Linked DNA regions of Methylocaldum szegediense. The protein of the gene in region 1 interacts with the protein of each later gene in a pairwise test. Links are inferred from orthologs where the notes say so. Each region holds a gene or a part of one and is shown in the gene's direction. Other genes may lie near its edges.

Evidence for each region.
Region 2: the proteins of ybgC (region 1) and acpP interact in binary tests that used the Escherichia coli proteins (3 or more experiments, as listed by UniProt). The link is inferred for Methylocaldum szegediense from one-to-one orthologs.
Region 3: the proteins of ybgC (region 1) and secA interact in binary tests that used the Escherichia coli proteins (3 or more experiments, as listed by UniProt). The link is inferred for Methylocaldum szegediense from one-to-one orthologs.

The regions. Positions count from the first base shown.
Region 1 is NZ_OX458333.1:4,841,007-4,847,865, forward strand. What follows is about bases 2,356-5,327. They hold ybgC (tol-pal system-associated acyl-CoA thioesterase), read left to right. Parts: upstream 2,356-3,614; coding sequence 3,615-4,040; downstream 4,041-5,327. Other genes in these bases: QEN43_RS21255 (Uma2 family endonuclease), read left to right, coding at 2,356-2,555; ruvB (Holliday junction branch migration DNA helicase RuvB), read left to right, coding at 2,586-3,614; tolQ (protein TolQ), read left to right, coding at 4,030-4,707; tolR (protein TolR), read left to right, coding at 4,752-5,150; tolA (cell envelope integrity protein TolA), read left to right, coding at 5,147-5,327. In the rest of the region: QEN43_RS21240 (YebC/PmpR family DNA-binding transcriptional regulator), read left to right, coding at 100-846; crossover junction endodeoxyribonuclease RuvC, read left to right, coding at 856-1,362; Holliday junction branch migration protein RuvA, read left to right, coding at 1,359-1,955; more of QEN43_RS21255, read left to right, coding at 1,995-2,355; more of tolA, read left to right, coding at 5,328-6,736; Tol-Pal system beta propeller repeat protein TolB, read left to right, coding at 6,755-6,859.
Region 2 is NZ_OX458333.1:3,640,223-3,646,977, forward strand. What follows is about bases 3,460-6,327. They hold acpP (acyl carrier protein), read left to right. Parts: upstream 3,460-4,712; coding sequence 4,713-4,943; downstream 4,944-6,327. Other genes in these bases: fabD (ACP S-malonyltransferase), read left to right, coding at 3,460-3,876; fabG (3-oxoacyl-ACP reductase FabG), read left to right, coding at 3,873-4,610; fabF (beta-ketoacyl-ACP synthase II), read left to right, coding at 5,028-6,269. Outside these bases: QEN43_RS15740 (Maf family protein), read right to left, coding at 1-30; QEN43_RS15745 (YceD family protein), read left to right, coding at 213-623; rpmF (50S ribosomal protein L32), read left to right, coding at 634-825; phosphate acyltransferase PlsX, read left to right, coding at 921-1,949; QEN43_RS15760 (beta-ketoacyl-ACP synthase III), read left to right, coding at 1,946-2,911; more of fabD, read left to right, coding at 2,920-3,459; pabC (aminodeoxychorismate lyase), read left to right, coding at 6,402-6,755. UniProt on the Escherichia coli protein: Carrier of the growing fatty acid chain in fatty acid biosynthesis.
Region 3 is NZ_OX458333.1:4,116,626-4,123,825, forward strand. What follows is about bases 3,247-6,559. They hold secA (preprotein translocase subunit SecA), read left to right. Parts: upstream 3,247-3,635; coding sequence 3,636-6,359; downstream 6,360-6,559. Other genes in these bases: QEN43_RS17890 (DciA family protein), read right to left, coding at 3,247-3,457; argJ (bifunctional glutamate N-acetyltransferase/amino-acid acetyltransferase ArgJ), read left to right, coding at 6,371-6,559. In the rest of the region: cell division protein FtsA, read left to right, coding at 1-449; cell division protein FtsZ, read left to right, coding at 495-1,640; lpxC (UDP-3-O-acyl-N-acetylglucosamine deacetylase), read left to right, coding at 1,776-2,690; more of QEN43_RS17890, read right to left, coding at 2,993-3,246; more of argJ, read left to right, coding at 6,560-7,200. UniProt on the Escherichia coli protein: Required for protein export, interacts with the SecYEG preprotein conducting channel.

The DNA.
Region 1 (6,859 bases):
ATCGGCTCGTGCGGAGACCGTTCCGTGGCAAAGTGGCAAAAATGATAAAATTTTTCGGTTTTTCGGCAGGTTTTTGATGAGGCGGAGGTAAGTCGATCAATGGCAGGTCATAGCAAGTGGGCCAACATCCAGCATCGCAAAGGCGCGCAGGACGCCAAGCGGGGTAAGCTGTTCACCAAGCTGATTCGTGAGATAACCGTATCAGTCCGTAACGGCGGCAGCGATCCTGCGAATAACCCGCGCTTAAGAGCGGCGATGGACAAGGCTCTCTCCGCTAACATGTCCAAGGACACTATCGAGCGGGCCATTAAGAAAGGTAGCGGTACCGCCGAAGGCGATAATTACGAGGAAGTGCGCTACGAGGGCTACGGCCCTGGCGGCATCGCGGTGATGGTGAATTGCCTGACCGACAATCGGAATCGCACGGTTTCAGAAGTGCGCCATGCCTTTGCCAAGGCGGGTGGCAATCTGGGCACCGACGGCTCCGTAGCCTATTTGTTTTCCAAAACCGGCATCATCAGCTATCCGGCGGGTGTCGACGAGGACCGGGTGATGGAGGTCGCTCTTGAAGCCGGAGCGGACGATATCGTCAGCAACGACGACGGCTCGATCGATGTATTGGTTGCTCCGGAGCGGTTCGAAACGGTGCGGGATTCGCTCGTGCAGGCCGGACTTACGCCGGAGAGCGCCGAAGTGACCATGCGCGCCAATACCAGCGTGTCCCTGGGCAGGGATGACGCGGAGAAGATGATTCGCCTGTTGGAACGGCTCGAGGATTTGGACGACGTGCAAAATGTTTATTCCAACGCCGATATCAGCGAGGAGATCCTCGCCCAGATCGGTTAAAGAGGCGACGTGACAGTCGTTTTAGGACTAGACCCAGGGTCGCGCCGTACCGGTTACGGTGTTGTTCGCGACAGCGACAGGGGACCCGTATTGCTCGCTTGCGGATGTATCCGCACGGAAACGGATCCTTTTCCTGCACGCCTCAAGCAAATCTACGACGGCGTCTATAAAATCGCACTCGAATTCCAGCCCGATGAAATGGCCATCGAGCAGGTGTTCATGCACAAGAATGCCGATTCCGCTCTAAAGCTCGGGCAGGCCAGAGGAGCGGCCATCTGCGGCGGTCTGGCCGCGGGTTTACCGGTTCACGAGTATGCCGCGCGGCAAGTCAAACAGGCTTTGGTCGGGAAAGGAAGTGCGGACAAGCTACAGGTCCAGCACATGGTGCGTTTCTTGCTAAAGTATTCTTCGCCGCTTCAGTTGGACGCCAGCGATGCTTTGGGCGTGGCCTTGTGTCATATCCATCACCGGCAGACCTTGCGGCGTTTGGAACGTGCAGGAGCCGTCCCGCGATGATCGGATTTCTGCGCGGCGTGGTGGTGGCCAAGAAACCGCCTTCTCTTTTGTTGGACGTACGCGGCGTCGGGTACGAGATCGACGCGCCGATGTCGACGTTCTACAAACTGCCGGATATCGGCGAAGAGGTGATGCTGTACACTCATCTCGCGATACGGGAGGATGCCCACAACCTGTTTGGCTTCCTGTCCGAAGCGGAACGAGCCTTGTTCCGCAGTCTGATCCGTGTCAGCGGCGTCGGTGCGAAGCTCGCCTTGGCGATTCTGTCGGGCTTGAGCGCCGAAGAGTTCCACCGTTGCGTGGAAGCCCAGGATACAGCCCGTCTTGTGCGTTTGCCCGGGGTCGGCAAGAAGACCGCAGAACGCTTGATCATCGAAATGCGGGATCGCCTGCCCGAATTGCCCCTGGTCAACCTGCCCGGAGCTGGGTCTCTATCGATACCATCACCGAGCCCGGTGGACGATGCGGTTAGCGCGTTGATTGCCCTGGGGTTCAAGCCGCAGGATGCTCACAGTCTGGTGCGGAAGGTTCAGGTCGACGGGAAGAGCAGCGAGGAGATCATTCGTTTGGCCTTGCAGTCCGCGGCCAAGTAAAAACTGGCTGAACTTTGATACGATAGAATCCAAGCAGCCATGGCGAATCCAGCGATTAGACCCGCGACCTACGAAGACATTCGAGCCCTTCCGCCCAATCTGGTGGGGGAAATCATTTACGGACGCCTGGTCACTCATCCCCGTCCGGCGCCACGCCATGCTTTTGCGTCGTCGAACCTCGGGATCCGTATTGGCGGTCCCTTCAATCTTGGTGATGGCGGCCCCGGCGGTTGGTGGATCCTGGACGAGCCGGAACTCCATCTCGATGGGCACGTCCTGGTACCGGATCTGGCCGGATGGCGGCGGGAGAGGATGCCGCGTCTACCGGATACCGCCTGGTTCGAATGCGTACCGGATTGGATTTGCGAAGTGCTCTCGCCATCTACGGCCCGCGATGACCGCGCCGAAAAGCTTCCGCTCTACGGTTCCTTGGGTGTGGCCCATGCCTGGCTGGTCGACCCCGACACGCGGGTTCTCGAAGCGTACGAAAATCAGCAGGGGCGCTGGTTGCTAGCGCAAACCCATGCCGGCGATTGCCGGGTTTCCGTTCCGCCCTTCGAAGCCGTCAAATGGGCGTTGGGGGAGTTGTGGACGGAGTAGTTGCCACTTAACGAGGCCATCATTGTGACCATGCCCACCCATCGTCTCGTCAATCCAGCCGGTTCCCCCGACGAAGATGCAGTTGACCGCGCCATCCGTCCGCGGCGTCTGGACGACTATATCGGCCAGGCGGCCATGCGCGAGCAGATGGCGATCTTCATACAAGCAGCTTTGGCGCGGCGCGAAGCTTTGGATCACGTACTAATTTTCGGTCCGCCGGGCCTCGGGAAAACGACTCTCGCCAACATCATCGCGAACGAAATGGGTGTTAGCTTACGCCAGACCTCAGGGCCGGTGCTGGAAAAGGCAGGGGATTTGGCGGCTTTGCTGACCAATCTGGAGCCACGCGACGTTCTTTTCATCGACGAGATCCATCGCCTGAGCCCGATGGTGGAGGAGGTTCTCTACCCAGCGATGGAGGACTACCAGATCGACATCATGATCGGCGAAGGCCCGGCCGCGCGTTCGATCAAGCTGGACATCCCGCCGTTTACTTTGGTAGGTGCGACCACGCGGGCCGGACTTTTGACATCGCCTTTGCGCGACCGATTCGGAATCGTTCACCGCCTGGAGTTCTATACCCCAGAGGAACTGACTCAGATCGTCACCCGCTCGGCCAAAATCCTCGGCGTCGAAATCAGCCCCGAAGGCGCTCGTGAAATCGCTCGCCGGTCGCGTGGAACGCCGCGTATCGCTAACCGATTGTTGCGGCGGGTTCGGGATTTCGCCGAGGTCATGGCGGACGGCCGGGTCACCGCCGAGGTGGCCAGCAAAGCGTTGGAAATGCTGAACGTCGACCATAACGGCTTCGATCAGCTCGACCGCAAGCTGCTGCGTACCATGATCGAGAAGTTCGAAGGCGGTCCAGTGGGGCTCGACAATATCGCCGCCGCGATCAGCGAAGAGCGCGGCACGATCGAAGACGTTCTCGAGCCTTATCTGATCCAACAAGGCTTTATCATGCGCACACCCAGGGGGCGGGTTGCGACGCGCACGGCTTATCTCCATTTTGGTTTGGAGCCGCCGAAGACTCTCAATGTGAACGAGGAGCTTTTTTAGTTGGGGGATATTTCCGAACAAACCGGGTTTCGCTGGCCCGTCCGCGTATATTACGAAGACACCGATGCTGGCGGCGTGGTTTATCACGCTAGCTATCTCAGATTTTTCGAGCGGGCAAGGACCGAATTTTTACGTTCGTTGGGATTCGAGCAGGATGAGCTTCGAACCCGACACGGCATCTTGTTCGCTGTTCGCTCGATGCACATCGACTACGTAAAAGCCGCGAGGTTCAACGAGCTGCTTTGGGTGTCCGCCGAAGTAGAGCAGTTGAAGTCGGCAAGTTTCATGTTCAACCAACGGGCGGTGCGACAAGATGACGAACTCGTGTGCGAAGCGCGTGTGCGTATCGTTTGTCTTGCCGCCGAAACCTTTCGGCCCACGGCCATTCCTGACTTTTTGTTGCAACAGCTAAACAATGACCTCTGAACTCTCCATATTCAAGTTAATTACCGAAGCGAGCCCCGTCGTCCAGATCGTCATGCTCGTTCTGGTACTGGCATCGGTCATCTCATGGACTTTCATTTTTTCGAAATACAAGGAGATCCGGCGCGCCGAGGAGACTTCGGAAGAGTTCGAAGAGCGTTTCTGGTCAGGGATAGACCTCGCCGATCTTTACCGGCAACTGGCCCGCGAGGATCACGGAACCGAAGGGCTCGAGAACATCTTTATGGCCGGGTTCAAAGAATTCGCGCGGCTCCGACAGCAGCCAAACATTGGGCCTGACGCTGTCATGGAAGGGACTCAGCGTGTGATGCGTGTGGCCTTGAATCGCGAGTTGGAAAACCTGGACGAGCGCTTGCCATTCCTCGCCACGGTCGGTTCCACAAGCCCGTATGTCGGATTGTTCGGCACCGTGTGGGGCATCATGAACTCGTTCCGATCGCTCGGCAACGTCAAGCAGGCGACCCTGGCTATGGTGGCGCCCGGTATTTCCGAAGCGCTGGTGGCGACCGCCATGGGCTTATTCGCCGCGATCCCGGCGGTCATGGCCTATAACAGGTATTCGACCGACATCGGGCGGCTAGCCAATCGATATGAAGCGTTCACGGAAGAGTTTTTGAGCTTATTGCATCGTCAGGCGCACACCAAATGAATGTGTCATCAGGGGGAAGTGGGCGCGGCCGTCGCCGCAGGCCCATGGCTGAAATCAATGTCGTTCCTTATATCGACGTTACTCTGGTGCTTCTGATCATTTTCATGGTGACGGCACCGCTGCTCCAAACCGGGGTTGACGTCGACCTTCCCCAAGCCGAGGCTAGAACTATCGATCCTCAGCAGGATTTACCCATCATCGTGTCGATCGATGCCGAAGGCCGGCTATTCGTGGACGCCGGCAATGAGGGCGACGTCGAAGTCGATTCCGACGAACTGACTGTAAGAGTCACGGATGCGCTCCAGAAAAAGCCGGGGCTCCCGGTCCTGATCCGAGGTGACAAGACCGTGAATTACGGGAAGGTTGTCTCTGTCATGGCCTCGCTCAAAAACGCGGGCGTGCCCAGCGTCGGATTGATGACGAGCCCGGCCGAGGACGAATGAGTCATCGCGATTTTAAACGCTATCGCGGGCCGTTCGCTCTGTCCCTCGCGCTGCATGCTGTTCTAATCCTTCTTTTTGCGGTTCAGTTCGATTCGATCACGCCGATTAAACAACCAATCCAGCCTGAAATTATTCAGGCGATAGCGGTCGATGAATTTCAGATCGAGCGTGGCCGGCAAGCCAAACGGATTGCGGAGCAAGCCCGTCGGGAAAAGCTAGAAGAGGAGCGGCGCGCTCAAGAGGCAGCCGAACGCCGAAAGCAGGCCGAAGCGGAGGCGCTGAAACGCAAACAGGAGGAAGAGGCCAGGCGGCAAGCCGAATTGGAAGCCCAGCGCAAAGCCGAGGCCGAGGAAAGAAGGCGCCAGGAGGAAGCCAAGCGCCTTGCCGAGCAGAAACGCAAAGCCGAGGAATCCAGGCAGGCCGAACAGGAAGCCAAGCGTCGGGCGGAAGAACAGGCTCTGCGCAAAGCCGAGGCCGAAGCAAGGAAGCGCCAGGAGGAAGAACGTCGGCAGGCTGAGCTCGAAGCTCAGCGGAAAGCGGAAGCTGAAGCCAAGCGGAAAGCGGAAGAAGAGGCTCGGCGTAAAGCCGAGGCCGAAGCGAAACGGAAAGCCGAACTGAAAGCCAAGCAGAAGGCGGAAGCCGAAGCCAAGCGGAAAGCTGAACTGGAAGCGAAGCAGAAAGCGGAAGCCGAGGCGAAACGTAAAGCAGAGCTGGAAGCCAAGCAGAAGGCAGAAGCCGAAGCGAAGCGGAAAGCGGAAGAAGAGGCTCGGCGTAAAGCCGAGGCCGAAGCGAAACGGAAAGCCGAACTGGAAGCTAAGCAGAAAGCGGAAGCCGAAGCGAAGCGGAAAGCTGAGCTAGAGGCCAAACAGAAGGCTGAAGCTGAAGCCAAGCGGAAAGCGGAAGAAGAGGCTCGGCGTAAAGCCGAGGCCGAAGCGAAACGGAAAGCCGAACTGGAAGCGAAGCAGAAGGCGGAGGCTGAGGCGAAACGTAAAGCAGAACTAGAGGCCAAACAGAAAGCAGAAGCCGAAGCCAAGCGGAAAGCCGAACTGGAAGCGAAGCAGAAGGCGGAAGCCGAGGCGAAACGTAAAGCAGAGCTGGAAGCCAAGCAGAAGGCAGAAGCCGAGGCGAAGCGGAAAGCCGAAGAAGCACGCCGCAAGGCGGAAGAAGAGGCCCGCCGTAAAGCCGAGGCTGAGGCCAAACGGAAGGCTGAGGAGGAGGCGCGCAGGCTGCAGGCTGAACGCGAGCTAGCATTGCGTCAGCAGCTCGAGGAAGAACATCGCGCCGCGATGGAACAGCAGGCCAAGCAAGCAGCGAGCGACTGGGCGAATACCTATATCAAACCGAAAGTTACACGCGCGTGGCTTCGTCCGCCGTCGGCCAAGAGTGGGCTGTCCTGTATAATTCGAGTGCGTACGCTTCCTGGTGGCGAAGTGACGGATGCACAAGTTATCAAGAGCAGCGGCGATTCGGCATTCGATCGATCCGCCGAGGCTGCCGTGCGCAAGGCTTCGCCTTTGCCTTGGCCCAGTGATCCTAAAGTGGCGGAGCAACTCCGTTCATTTACATTCACATTCAAGCCCGAATAATTCTTGTCCAGGTGTTTGATGATTAGACGATTTCGCAGCGTTTTCCTTTTGAGCGCGTTATTTATGCTCTTCAGTGGCTGGGCGCGCGCCGAGCTGAACGTGGAAATTACCCGAGGCGTCGAG
Region 2 (6,755 bases), 1.2 Mb from region 1 along the record:
GGAGCTGGAAGCCAGAACAATTTTTGTCATGGAGTCGGATTTGAGTTAAAGATTTGAGCGGTCGAAAGAGGTATACGTGAAGCTATTTTGACACCTTTTCACATTTCTCGATATCATTGCACGTTATGCTTGACTGTTTGCCAAACTCAATCGATCCGTTAGAGTATGCGGACAAGAGGCGCAGGATCGTCGGATCGGTGCCTTTGAACGAGATGTCTCGCGTACGGGACATGGTGCTCAATGAGAAAGGCGAGGCAAAAGTCGATCTCGAATTTCGGAAAGAAGGCCGGCGAGCAGTCGTTTCCGGGTGGGTCGAGGCTGATCTCGAGCTGGAGTGCCAGTGTTGTTTGGAGCCTTTGGACTGGCCGGTACGCAGCAAAGTACACCTAGGCATCGTCAGTACCATCGATGAAGGAAATCTGTTGCCAGAACCGCTTGAGCCTTTGCTTCTCGATGAAACGGGTATGATCGATCCTGCGGACATCGTTGCTGACGAATTGGTGTTGGCGATTCCGCCGATTCCCCAACACCCTCAGTGTGCTTTGCCTAAGACGGAAACCGATGCTGAATCCCGCGAGAATCCTTTCGCCGTATTGGCGCAACTCAAAAATAGTCGACAGTAGGAGCTCTTAAATGGCCGTACAGCAAAATCGTAAAACGCGTTCCAAGCGAGGTATGCGTCGTTCGCATGATGCATTGAAAGCTAAAGCGCTTTCCATTGAACCCACCACAGGCGAAGTCCATCTCCGGCACCATGTCAGCCCGGATGGATATTATCGCGGGCGCAAAGTGATCACCAGCAAAGAGGAGTCGAGCGAAGAATAGTTTCGATATCCTGATCGATTCGGGGAGCCGAAGTTTTCGCGATTTCTTTTTGTTGTTTCTGCTGAGTTTGCCGCTCGATTGATTGAATAATAACTATGAGTAAGAAGCCGACCATCGCTGTGGATGCCATGGGCGGCGATCACGGTCCCGCCGTGATCGTTCCGGCGGCTCTGGATAGTGTCGAAAGCAATCCTCATTTAAACCTGATTTTCGTGGGTGACGAAGCTGTCTTGAAGCAGCACCTTGGGGCGGCGTTAACACGCTTCGGCGACCGGCTTCGCATTCATCACGCCTCCGAAACGGTGGAAATGCACGAGTCTCCGGCTAAGGCTCTCCGTAGCAAGAAGGATTCATCCATGCGAGTTGCCATTGACCTGGTCAAGAGCGGCCTTGCCGATGCGTGTGTCAGTGCCGGGAATACCGGTGCCTTAATGGCGATCGCAAAATTCGTTCTCAAAACGATACCAGGGATCGACCGGCCAGCCATTATCTCTGCTGTGCCGTCCATGGGAGGCCATACCCATGTTCTGGATCTCGGAGCTAATGTTGACTGCTCGGCAGAGCATCTCTATCAATTTGCCGTGATGGGGTACGAGCTCGTTCGCGCAGTGGAGGAAAAGGAGCACCCACGGGTAGGATTGCTGAATATCGGCGAGGAAGAAATCAAAGGCAACGAACAGGTCAAGGAAGCTGCGAAATTGTTGGCTGACGCCCACATCAATTTTATCGGTTACGTCGAAGGAAACGATCTTTACTCGGGGAACGTGGATATCGTCGTGACCGACGGCTTTGTCGGTAATGTGGCGCTCAAAACCAGTGAGGGGCTCGCCAAAATGATCAATCATTCAATCAAGCAAGCATTCAGCAAGAATTTTTTAACCAAACTGGCCGGCTTGGCAGCTATGCCTGTACTTCGCTCCTTCAAAGAGCAATTTGATCACCGACGCTACAACGGAGCCAGTTTGCTGGGACTGCGTGGCATCGTGATCAAGAGTCACGGCAATGCCGACCGTTTGGCCTTCGCAAATGCGATTGGCATCGCTGTCCGGGAGGTCGAGAAAGCCGTCCCAACTCGTATCGGCGAGCGGATCGCTGAAATTTTCGCCGAGAGGAAAACCGCGTGAGACGGTACTCTCGGATCCTCGGAACCGGCGGCTATCTCCCCGAAACTATTCTCACCAACGACCAGATCGCTCAGACCGTCGATACGTCTGATGCCTGGATCGTCGAACGGACGGGTATTCGCGAGCGTCGCATCGCCGGGGAGCACGAAACGGCTTCCAGCATGGCGGAACATGCAGCTCGTCAGGCTTTGCAGTCGGCTGGAATCGAACCGGGAGCGATCGACCTCATTATCGTTGCAACCTGTACGCCCGATCGTGTTTTTCCCAGTACCGCTTGTTTGTTACAGCAGCGGTTGGGCATCCAAAATTGTGCAGCATTCGACGTTCAGGCAGCGTGCTCCGGATTCATATACGCACTCAGTATCGCTGACCAGTATGTCAGGGCAGGAACCGCCCGGCGGGTTCTTGTCGTAGGGAGTGAAGTCATTTCGCGTATCGTCGACTGGTCGGATCGTACAACCTGTATCCTTTTCGGCGACGGTGCGGGAGCGGTCGTGCTCGAAGCTTCGGATGAGCCAGGGATTTTAAGCACTCATATCCATTCGGATGGGCAATACCAGCATCTCTTGTACGTGCCAAATTCCCACAGCATTGGAAACGGCGAAGACAAAGATCGATTCCTGAGAATGCAAGGGAACGAGGTCTTCAAGATCGCTGTCAATACGCTCGGACGCATTGTGGACGAGACCTTGGCCGCCAATAATCTGCAGAAATCGGATATCCACTGGCTAGTGCCTCACCAAGCCAATATACGTATCATCGCCGCTACGGCAAAAAAGCTGCACCTGCCCATGGACCGCGTGGTGACGACCATCGAGAAGCAAGGTAATACATCGGCGGCTTCGGTACCGCTCGCTTTGAATGAAGCGGTTCGCGACGGTCGGATTCAGCGCGGACAAATGATCTTGATGGAAGCTTTCGGCGGTGGTTTTGCGTGGGGCTCGGCCCTAATCCGGTATTAGGGGAATTTATGTCTACACATCGCGTCGACGAAGGCTTGGCATTCGTTTTTCCTGGGCAAGGCTCTCAATCCGTGGGGATGTTGGCGGAACTCGCTATGACCCAGATCGAAGTGGAGTCCACTTTTCAGACCGCATCTGAAGTACTCGGTTACGATCTCTGGGACTTGGTGCAGAATGGTCCCGAGGACCGACTCAACCTTACCCAGTTTACCCAGCCGGCCATGTTAGCCGCCGATGTTGCGGCTTGGCGGGTATGGTGCAAACACACGCCCGTTAAGCCAGCATGGATGGCGGGTCACAGTTTGGGCGAATACTCGGCTCTGGTGTGTTCGGGCGCTTTGGCGTTCGAGGATGCGGTTCGTCTTGTGGCCGAGCGCGGCCGATTGATGCAGGAAGCGGTTCCACCCGAAACCGGAGCGATGGCGGCTATTTTGGGGCTGAGCGATGATCAAGTCGTAGACGTATGTCGCAGGGCAACGACCAGAACGGAACTTGTCGCATCAGCCAATTTCAACGCTCCTGGACAAATCGTGATCGCCGGTCATCGGCCTGCGGTGACGCGGGCCATCGAACTCGCGAAAGCAGAGGGGGCCAAGCGAGCCGTCCTTTTACCGGTGAGCGTGCCGTCTCATTGTCCCTTAATGGAAAGGGCCGCCGAGGAATTTAGGGCAATGCTTGCGGATACCGCGGTCACTATCCCTGAAATCGCCGTGCTGCACAACGTGGACGTGGCGTCCCATTCGGCACCTGAAGTCATCCGGGTGGTTCTAGAAAAGCAATTGTACAGTCCTGTTCGTTGGGCCGATTCCATCCTATTCATGTCACAACAGGGCGTCACGCGTTTTGTCGAATGCGGTCCCGGTCGAGTGCTGAGTGGCTTGAACAAGCGGATTGTCCCGACGTCTAGAACCGAGGCGGTTTTTGATCCAAATTCTTTGTCTAAAGCGTTGGAGCTTGTTCAATGATGACTAAAGTCGCTATTGTAACCGGAGCCAGTCGCGGTATCGGACGTGCCATAGCGCTGCGTTTGGCGAAGGAGGGCCATACCGTGGTAGGCACGGCGACAAGTGAGTCTGGTGCCGATGCTATCTCCGCGGCTCTGACGGAGGCTGGATTCCGCGGCAAGGGCATGGTGTTGGACGTCTCGGCAGCTGGCTCAATCGAGCCGTTTTTCGAAGCCGTGAACGACGCGTTCGGGGCACCGCTCATCTTGGTCAATAACGCCGGGATTACGAGGGACAACTTGCTGATGCGGATGAAAGACGAGGAATGGGAAGACATTATCCGGACCAACCTGTCCTCCGTTTACCGCATGTGTAAAGCGGCTTTGCGCGGAATGATGAAAGCCAGGGAAGGTCGTATGATCAATATTACGTCCGTGGTCGGCGCAATGGGAAATGCCGGGCAGACCAATTATGCGGCCGCCAAAGCCGGAATCATTGGGTTCACTAAGTCGCTCGCGAGAGAAGTCGGGTCGAGGAATATCACTGTAAACGCCGTGGCCCCGGGGTTTATCGATACCGATATGACGCGTGTTCTGCCTGAAGAAAGCCGCAAGGCACTATTGGATAATATTCCGTTGGGAAGGTTAGGGGCCGCCGACGACATAGCGGGTGTGGTAGCCTTCCTCTGCTCGGAGGATGCCGCCTACATTACTGGCGAAACGATACATGTCAACGGTGGCATGTACATGGCGTAAAGCTGCCCGGTGTTTTTCCCGAAAAGGCTTGTATTCACCGGGTTTCAAATTAAAATTTCCCGACTCACTATAACCAGACAAAACAGCTGAGGATATAAAACGATGAGTGATGTAGCAGAGCGTGTTAAGAAGATCGTGGCTGAGCAATTGGGCGTGAAAGAAGAAGTCTCCAACGAAGCTTCTTTCGTCGACGATCTCGGTGCCGATTCCTTAGACACGGTCGAACTGGTGATGGCGCTGGAAGAAGAGTTTGAATGTGAGATTCCCGACGAAGACGCGGAAAAGATCACGACTGTCCAGCAAGCAATAGACTACATCGAAAGCCACATCTGATTTAGTCCTGCCGCCCCGCACGGTTTTCGGCTTGGCGGGGCAGGATTGTTTTTTGTCAATTTCCAACCCCTCTAAGGCATAACGTTGAGTAAAAGGCGCGTGGTCGTTACCGGCTTGGGCGCAGTGTCGCCGGTCGGGTTAACGGTAAGTGATTCCTGGAAAAGCGTGCTTGAAGGCAAAAGCGGTATCGCGCCTATCGAGCATTTTGACGTTTCGGATTTCTCGACCCGCTTCGGCGGCAGCGTTAGGGGATTTGATATCACCCGATACATTCCCGAAAAAGAAGCTAAGAAAATGGATGTTTTCATTCATTACGGGCTAGCGGCCAGCTGCGAAGCGTTCGAAGATTCCGGATTGGAAGTGACGGAAGAAAATGCCGAACGGATCGGCGTTGCCGTCGGTGCCGGTATCGGCGGTATCACGGGAATCGAGAACGGGCATAGCGCCTATTTAAAAGGTGGCCCGCGGAAGATTTCCCCGTTTTTCGTACCCAGCAATATCATCAACATGATTTCGGGCAACGTATCCATCAAATTCGGATTGAAAGGCCCGAATTTCGCCATTGTTACGGCTTGTACGACGGGCACCCACAATATCGGAGAGGCTGCCCGAGTAATCCAATACGGCGATGCCGATGTCATGATTGCCGGTGGTGCGGAAATGGCGACCTCGCCGACCTCATTGGGGGGATTCGCATCGGCGCGTGCCTTGTCCCGGCGTAATGATGATCCGGTCCGCGCCAGTCGTCCGTGGGACAGAGATCGCGACGGCTTCGTATTGAGCGATGGCGCCGGGGTTTTGGTGTTGGAGGAATTGGAACACGCTAAAAAGCGTGGGGCGAAAATTTACGCGGAACTGATCGGTTACGGCATGAGCGCCGACGCCTATCACATGACTCAGCCGCCGGAAAGCGGCGAAGGAGCTGCCCGCTGCATGCGCAATGCATTGAGAGATGCCGCTATCAACGCCGATCAGGTCGATTACATCAACGCTCACGGAACTTCGACGCCGGCCGGCGATATTGCAGAAACCAGAGCAGTCAAATCCGTACTCGGTGATCACGCCTACCGTACCCCGATAAGCTCGACCAAGTCCATGACCGGCCATATGCTGGGTGCCGCCGGCGGCATCGAGGCGATCTTCTCGGTTCTCGCGCTGAGAGATCAGGTCATCCCGCCGACGATCAACCTGGACAACCCAGATCCGGAATGCGATCTCGATTATGTTCCACACACGGCTCGTGAAGCGAAGTTGAACATCGTCATGTCGAACTCTTTTGGCTTCGGCGGAACGAACGGCACTTTGATTTTCAGGAAATTTAGCTGATTCTCTGGACGAATCCGACTCACGCCAGCGGTTGCCGTTGGAAATGGGGTTGGTTCATCTTTAAAAGCACGCGTTAAGCGTGCTTTTTGTTATCTTAGGACGACGAAGCATTTTAGATTCGCCGATAAGACGATGAGCGGCTCCGGTGCGTATGAAGTTTTGATTGACGGCCAGCCGATGCGCTGCGTGGATGCTGTAGACCGCGGATTTCAGTACGGCGATGGGACATTCACCACGATCACCATCCGCGAGGGGGTACCGTTATTTTGGCCTTTGCACCTTGCTCGTTTGGAACGAGACTGCCGGCAACTCCTCATCCCTTTTCCCGGAGTCGAACATCTAGAACCCGATGTGCGGACGCTTTGCGCGGCACATCCGGACGGAGTGCTGAAGATACAAATCACCCGTGGTATCGGAGGGCGCGGTTACCGGTTGCCCGAGCCGCAACGGGTGACTCGAGTCCTGAGCATACACCCACCGCCCGAT
Region 3 (7,200 bases), 720 kb from region 1 along the record:
GTGCGTTAACCCAATTGGCCAAGCTGGAGGACACGATCGAGGTACCCAGCATCGGCGATAGACCGGCGCGCCAGATTTCCCGCCTGAATCTCGCTGAAATTGTCGAGCCGCGTTACGAGGAGTTGCTGTTGCTAGTGCAGCAGGAACTGCGCCGGAGCGGTTTCGAGGATTTGATCGCGGCCGGGATCGTGCTGAGCGGTGGTAGCGCCAAGGTCGAGGGATTAGTCGAGTTAGCGGAAGAAATTTTTCACATGCCGGTACGCTTGGGTTTGCCGCAATACGTCACCGGTCTGACCGATGTGATTCGCAATCCGATTTATGCGACCGGCGTCGGATTGCTTTTGTTCGGCAATCAGCACCAGGCGCTGGCAGGGAGATACATGCCTTTGGGAACCGGCATCAGAGGGTTGTTGGCAAGGATGAAAAATTGGTTCACGGGGAATTTTTAGGATTGAAAATTCGAGTGGAAGTGAGTTTAAAACGGGGTGGAAACAATGCAATTCGAATTAGTGGATTCTTATAGCCAAAATGCGGTAATCAAGGTTATCGGGGTCGGTGGTGGTGGCGGAAACGCCGTAAATCATATGGTCAACAGCCATGTCGAAGGGGTCGAATTCATATGCGCCAATACCGATGCGCAAGCATTAAAGAGTATTAAGGCAAAATCGGTGATTCAATTGGGAAATGCGCTGACCAAAGGATTAGGGGCGGGAGCGAACCCGGAAATCGGTCGGCAGGCGGCATTGGACGACCGCGATCGCATCATGGAAGTTCTGGAAGGAGCCGACATGGTTTTCATTACGGCCGGTATGGGGGGCGGAACCGGGACGGGAGCGGCGCCTGTGATTGCCGAGATTGCCAAGGAGGCCGGTATTCTTACGGTTGCTGTTGTAACCAAACCGTTTCCATTCGAGGGTAAGAAACGCCGCAGCGTGGCCGAAAAGGGCATTGAGGAACTCGGGCAGTTCGTCGATTCGCTGATTACGATTCCGAACGAGAAGCTTCTGACGGTGTTGGGTAAAGACGTCAGTCTGATCAACGCATTTGCCGCAGCGAACGACGTTTTGCTTGGCGCTGTGCAGGGCATTGCCGATCTCATCACCCGCCCAGGGCTCATCAACGTGGATTTTGCCGACGTGCGTACGGTAATGTCCGAGATGGGGATGGCCATGATGGGTACTGGCGTCGGGACAGGCGAACACCGCGCGCGCCAGGCTGCGGAAAAGGCCATCGCCAGCCCCTTGCTCGAAGACATTAATCTGCAAGGTGCGCGCGGCGTTCTGGTCAATGTGACCGCATGCCAGACGCTCTCCATAGGCGAATTCAACGAAGTGGGCGACGCGATAAGAGACTTCGCTTCGGATGATGCGATCGTCGTGATCGGTACCGCCATCGATCCGGAGTTGGATGACGAAGTGAGGGTTACAGTGGTTGCTACGGGTTTGAGCAACCAGCGCCAGACCAACGAGGCGCCGATCAAATTGGTGCATAAGCACACCGGTGAAATCGATTATGACCAGTTACAGCGTCCGACGGTAATCCGCAAGCAACCCAAGCACGATGTACGCGCGGAGACGAAGAAAGATATGGACCTTGATTATTTGGATATCCCGGCATTTTTGCGGCGCCAAGCCGACTGAAGAAGTTAGTGGGGACGTTTCGGTCCGCCCCGTCGCTCCTTTCTGCCCTGCAGGTTGTCCCGCCTAAGCAGCTTGACTATGCAGGGCTGTATGAAGGATTTTTGGGGGATAATTAGAACAAGACAGGTGAATCGAATGATCAGGCAAAGAACACTTAAAAATGTCATCAGAGGTACCGGCGTCGGGCTGCACACCGGGGAGAAGGTTTATTTGACCCTTCGTCCAGCTGCTCCGAACGTTGGTATCGTATTCCGCCGCGTGGATTTGCCTGAACCCGTCATAATCGAGGCGAGACCGGAAAATGTCGGCGAAACCACCCTGTCAACGACCCTTGTCAAGGGTGATGTGAAAATTTCCACCGTCGAGCACCTCTTGTCTGCCTTCGCGGGGCTGGGCATCGACAATGCCTACGTCGATGTCAGTGCCCCGGAAGTCCCCATCATGGATGGTAGCGCAGGGCCGTTTGTATTTCTCATTCAATCGGCCGGCGTCCAGGAACAAAACGCACCGAAGCGCTTCATCAGGATCAAACGCAAACTGAAGGTCGAAGACGGCGACAAATGGGCTAGTTTTGAACCATACGAAGGCTTTAAAGTCACTTTCACGATCGACTTCGAGCACCCCGCGTTTCGCAAGGAGGTACAGACAGCCAGCATCGACTTTTCTTCTACGTCTTTCGTGAAGGAAGTGAGCCGCGCGAGAACCTTCGGTTTCATGCGCGATATCGAAGCCCTGCGCAAACGGCGATTGGCCTTGGGCGGCAGCATGGATAACGCTATCGTGGTGGATAATTATCGTGTTTTGAACGAAGATGGTTTGCGTTGCGCGGATGAATTTGTGAAACACAAGATTTTGGATGCGATTGGAGACCTTTATCTTTTGGGGCACAGCCTTATCGGTTCGTTTACCGGCCATAAATCCGGGCACGGTCTGAACAATCGCTTGCTTATGGAGTTGCTCAAGCAGAAAGATGCTTGGGAATTGGTGACTTACATGGAAGATGACGTGTTGCCGATTTATTTCATGAGAGCAGCCCAGGCCGCCGGTTGATTCACGTTTAGTTCCGAGCCTTTTCTGGGCTCTATGATCAATCGAAACCGAATCCTAAACGGAACTGTGGCAGCGAGGCCGATGTCGAATTATCCGCCGCACCGCTCGTTTCCCGAGCAATCCTAATTCCCTGGGGCTGGGGAGCTTATCATCGGCGTGTTATTCGCCCTAAAACGGCATTTTGGTCAAAAATTTCTTCCTTGTTTCACGAGCGTAAGGTGAGCGCGCAGATTCGGCTTCTCCGGCATAGTTCGTTGACCGGGCGAGTCCGGGCCTGTCATGGCACCAGCCGCCGTTTTGGTTCAATCGATTTCTTGGGACGGCGAGTTCCTTAGCGTAAGCACCGTTTGGCTCAGCCGTAATAGCGCGTCCTTGAGTTCCCCAGACGGCGATGACAATGCGCAATCTTTCAAGAGTTTGGCCACGAATCCAGGCGACGAGACGCCGATAGGTTTGCGCCGCGGCTTTGTAGTGACGGGAAAAGTGTTACGGGTTACCAAGTCCTGAAACCGATGGCCGGTCGACTGTTGGACCGTGGATAAGAGGTGCGGTGCGTAGAATCGAATTTGTGCGGCCCAAGCCGGCGAGTCTACGTAGAGAATCAGCCGGTCCGGCTTTATGACGCAATCTATGCAATGGTCGGCGAGAAACTTCGGCAGTGCCTTTCTGGCTGCATCGAGTATCTGACGGTGCTTTTCGATCTGAGCGCGGATCAGTTGAAGCGCGGCCCCTTGGCAGAGCCCCGCAACGGGTTCGGGGCGGTGCATTTTAGACTTCAATCCGGTGACGGCCCGGTGGTTTGCCGAATCGAACCCACCTTTGCTGAGGGCTCTTTCCTTCGACTCCTGATAAAGCTCGATGAGACTCTGAACTCATTATAAATACTGTGGATTTGCGGTATCATCGTTTGATTGTTTATTCGTTTGGACTCGGAATTAAACCGCAATGCTTGGCAAGCTGGTAAAAAAAATCGTTGGCAGTCGCAACGAAAGAATCATCAATAGAAAACGCAAACTCGTCAAGAAGATCAATGCCCTGGAACCGCAGTTCCAGAGTCTGTCGGATGATGCGTTACGGCAAAAGACCCAAGAGTTCAGGCAACGTCTGAACGAAGGCGAAACGCTCGACGATTTGTTGCCAGAGGCTTTCGCCGCCGTCAGGGAGGCGTCTTCGCGCGTTTTAAATATGCGCCACTTCGATGTTCAGCTCATCGGCGGGATGGTTCTCCACGACGGCAAAATCGCGGAAATGAAGACCGGCGAAGGTAAGACGCTGGTCGCCACCTTGGCGGCGTACCTGAATGCACTGCCCGGTAGAGGCGTGCATGTCGTGACCGTCAACGACTATCTAGCGCGCCGCGACGCCGAGTGGATGGGAAAGATCTACAATTTTCTCGGACTATCTGTGGGTGTCATCATAAGCGGCCTTAGCGCGGAGGAGCGTCGTGCATCCTACGCGGCCGACATCACCTATGGCACCAACAACGAGTTCGGTTTTGATTACCTCCGGGACAATATGGCGTTTTCCCGGGATCAAAGGGTACAGCGAGATAGGTATTTCGCGATCGTCGACGAAGTTGACTCCATTTTGATCGACGAGGCACGGACGCCCCTGATTATTTCAGGACCGACCGAGGACCGTAGCGACCTGTACCACAAGATCAACGCGCTCATACCTCACCTTAAGCGCCAGGAAAAGGAAGGCGCCCACGGCGATTACACCGTCGACGAAAAATCCCGGCAGGTTTATCTCACTGAAGAGGGCCACGAGCGCATCGAGAAGTTGCTGGTTCAGCAAGGGCTGATCAATGCGGATGAAAGTCTGTACGACGCGGTTAATATCCGGCTCATGCATTACATCAACGCGAGTCTGAGGGCGCATGCGCTGTTCCAGCGGGACGTCGACTATATCGTTCGGGACAATCAGGTCATCATCGTAGATGAGTTTACCGGTCGCGCGATGCCGGGACGTCGGTGGTCCGAAGGTCTGCATCAGGCCGTTGAGGCGAAGGAGAACGTGCCGGTCCAAAACGAAAATCAGACGCTGGCTTCCATCACGTTTCAGAATTATTTCCGGCTTTACGACAAACTGGCAGGCATGACCGGTACGGCCGACACCGAGGCGGCCGAATTTCATCAAATCTACGGCCTGGAAGTCGTCGTCATCCCAACCAACCGTCCCATGATTCGGCAAGATCTCGGCGATCTGGTTTATCTGACCGTTCGAGAGAAATACAACGCCATCATCGAGGATATCCGCGGGTGTGTGAAACGCGGCCAACCGGTACTGGTGGGAACCACATCCATCGAAAACTCGGAGTTTCTCTCGGGGCTGCTGCGTAAAGAGGGTATTCCACATCAGGTACTGAACGCTAAACATCACGAGAAGGAGGCCCACATCATCGCGCAGGCCGGCAAGCCCGGTGCGGTGACTATTGCGACTAATATGGCTGGGCGCGGTACCGATATCGTTCTCGGAGGCAGCCTGGAAGAGGATTTGGCGTCAGTCGATCCCAACGATCAGGCAACTGTGGCCCGCTTGAAAGAAGAGTGGAAAGCCCGTCATGCCCAGGTCGTAGAAGCCGGGGGGTTGCATGTCATCGGGTCGGAGAGACACGAATCGCGGCGTATCGACAATCAGTTGAGGGGAAGGTCCGGACGGCAGGGTGACCCCGGTTCGTCACGATTCTATTTGTCCCTGGAAGATCCTTTGATGCGCATTTTTGCTTCCGACCGGGTGGCGGTTCTGATGCAGAAGCTGGGTATGAAGGAAGGTGAGGCGATCGAGCACCCGTGGGTGACACGGGCTATCGAGAGCGCGCAACGTAAGGTGGAGGCGCGCAACTTCGACATTCGCAAGCAGTTGCTGGAGTATGACAACGTCGCCAACGATCAGCGCAAGGTGGTGTACCACATGCGTGACGAACTGATGGAGGCTGACGATATTTCCGAGGCGATTACCAACATGCGCCGCGATGTCCTTGGCCAGATATTCACCCAGTTCATTCCGCCGCATACCTTGGAAGAGCAGTGGGACGTCAAAGGACTGGAGGAAACACTGTTGCGGGAATTCGGGGCGAAGTTGCCTGTGCAGCAATGGTTGGATGAGGATTCGCGCCTGGACGAGAACCGTTTGCTAGCGAAAATCATCGACCAGATGGAAACGATTTACCGGGAAAAAAGTGCCGCGATCGGCGAACCGGTCATGCGCCATTTCGAGAAAACGGTCATGCTGCAAGTTCTCGATAACGCCTGGAAAGAGCATCTGGCAGCCATGGACCACTTGCGCCAAGGCATTCATCTGCGAGGTTACGCACAGAAGGATCCGAAACAGGAGTACAAACGCGAGGCGTTCGAGATGTTCACCTCGATGCTGGATGGCATCAAACACGAGGTGATCGGTATTGTGTCTAAAGTCCAGGTGCACAGCGAGGAGGAAGTGGTCGTTATGGAGGAGCAGCGCCGTGCCGTACCGCAAGAAATGCATTTCGAACACGCCGAGGCGCACGCGCTGACTGCTGAACCCGAAGAAGCGGAAATCGTGGAAAAGCCGGTCAAACCCCGGCCCGCACAGCCTTATATCCGGGATGTTGCAAAAGTCGGGCGCAACGAACCTTGTCCTTGCGGTTCCGGGAAGAAATTCAAGCATTGTCACGGCAAACTGGATTGAAATAGCGGCGCATGAGCGTAGCAAGCGAAGAATTGAATGTGCGGAAAGTAAAGGGGGTTCGGCTTGGCTCGGCGTGCGCTGGTATCAAGCGGAATGATCGCGACGATCTCGTGGTGATCGAAGCGGCCGAGGGGTCTATTTGTGCTGCGGTTTTTACCCAAAATGCCTTTTGCGCCGCTCCTGTCATCGTGGCAAGGGAACACCTCGGCCACCACCCGCGCTGGCTTTTGGTGAATTCCGGCAATGCCAATGCCGGCACCGGCCAACGGGGACTGGACGATGCTCGCCGCACCTGCCGGGCATTGGCGCGTTTGACCGGCAGTCCTGCCGAGCGAGTGCTCCCTTTTTCGACGGGCGTTATCGGCGAGTATCTTCCTGTAGAAAAGATCGAATCGGCTTTACCCGAAGCCTTAAGCGCCTTGGACGAAATGGGGTGGGCTCGGGCTGCGCGCGCGATTATGACAACCGACACTCGACCGAAAGGCGTGAGCCGTACCTTCGATTTGTCGGGTGTGCCCGTGACCGTCACCGGTATTGCCAAAGGCGCCGGTATGATTCATCCCAATATGGCCACCATGTTGGCTTTCATCGCTACCGATGCGAACGTCGAGCAGGCAAGCTTACAAGCTTGTTTGAGCGAGGCCGTGGACAGCTCTTTCAATCTGATCACAGTGGATGGCGACACCTCGACCAACGACGCCTGCGTGTTATTGGCGACAGGCGCGGCCGGCAATCCGTTGCTGAACCAAGAGAGCGCGGATTTTCAACTCCTGTCCCGAGCAGTACGGGAGGTTTGCGAGGCGTTGGCCGAAGCCATCGTACGGGACGGCGAGGGTGCTAC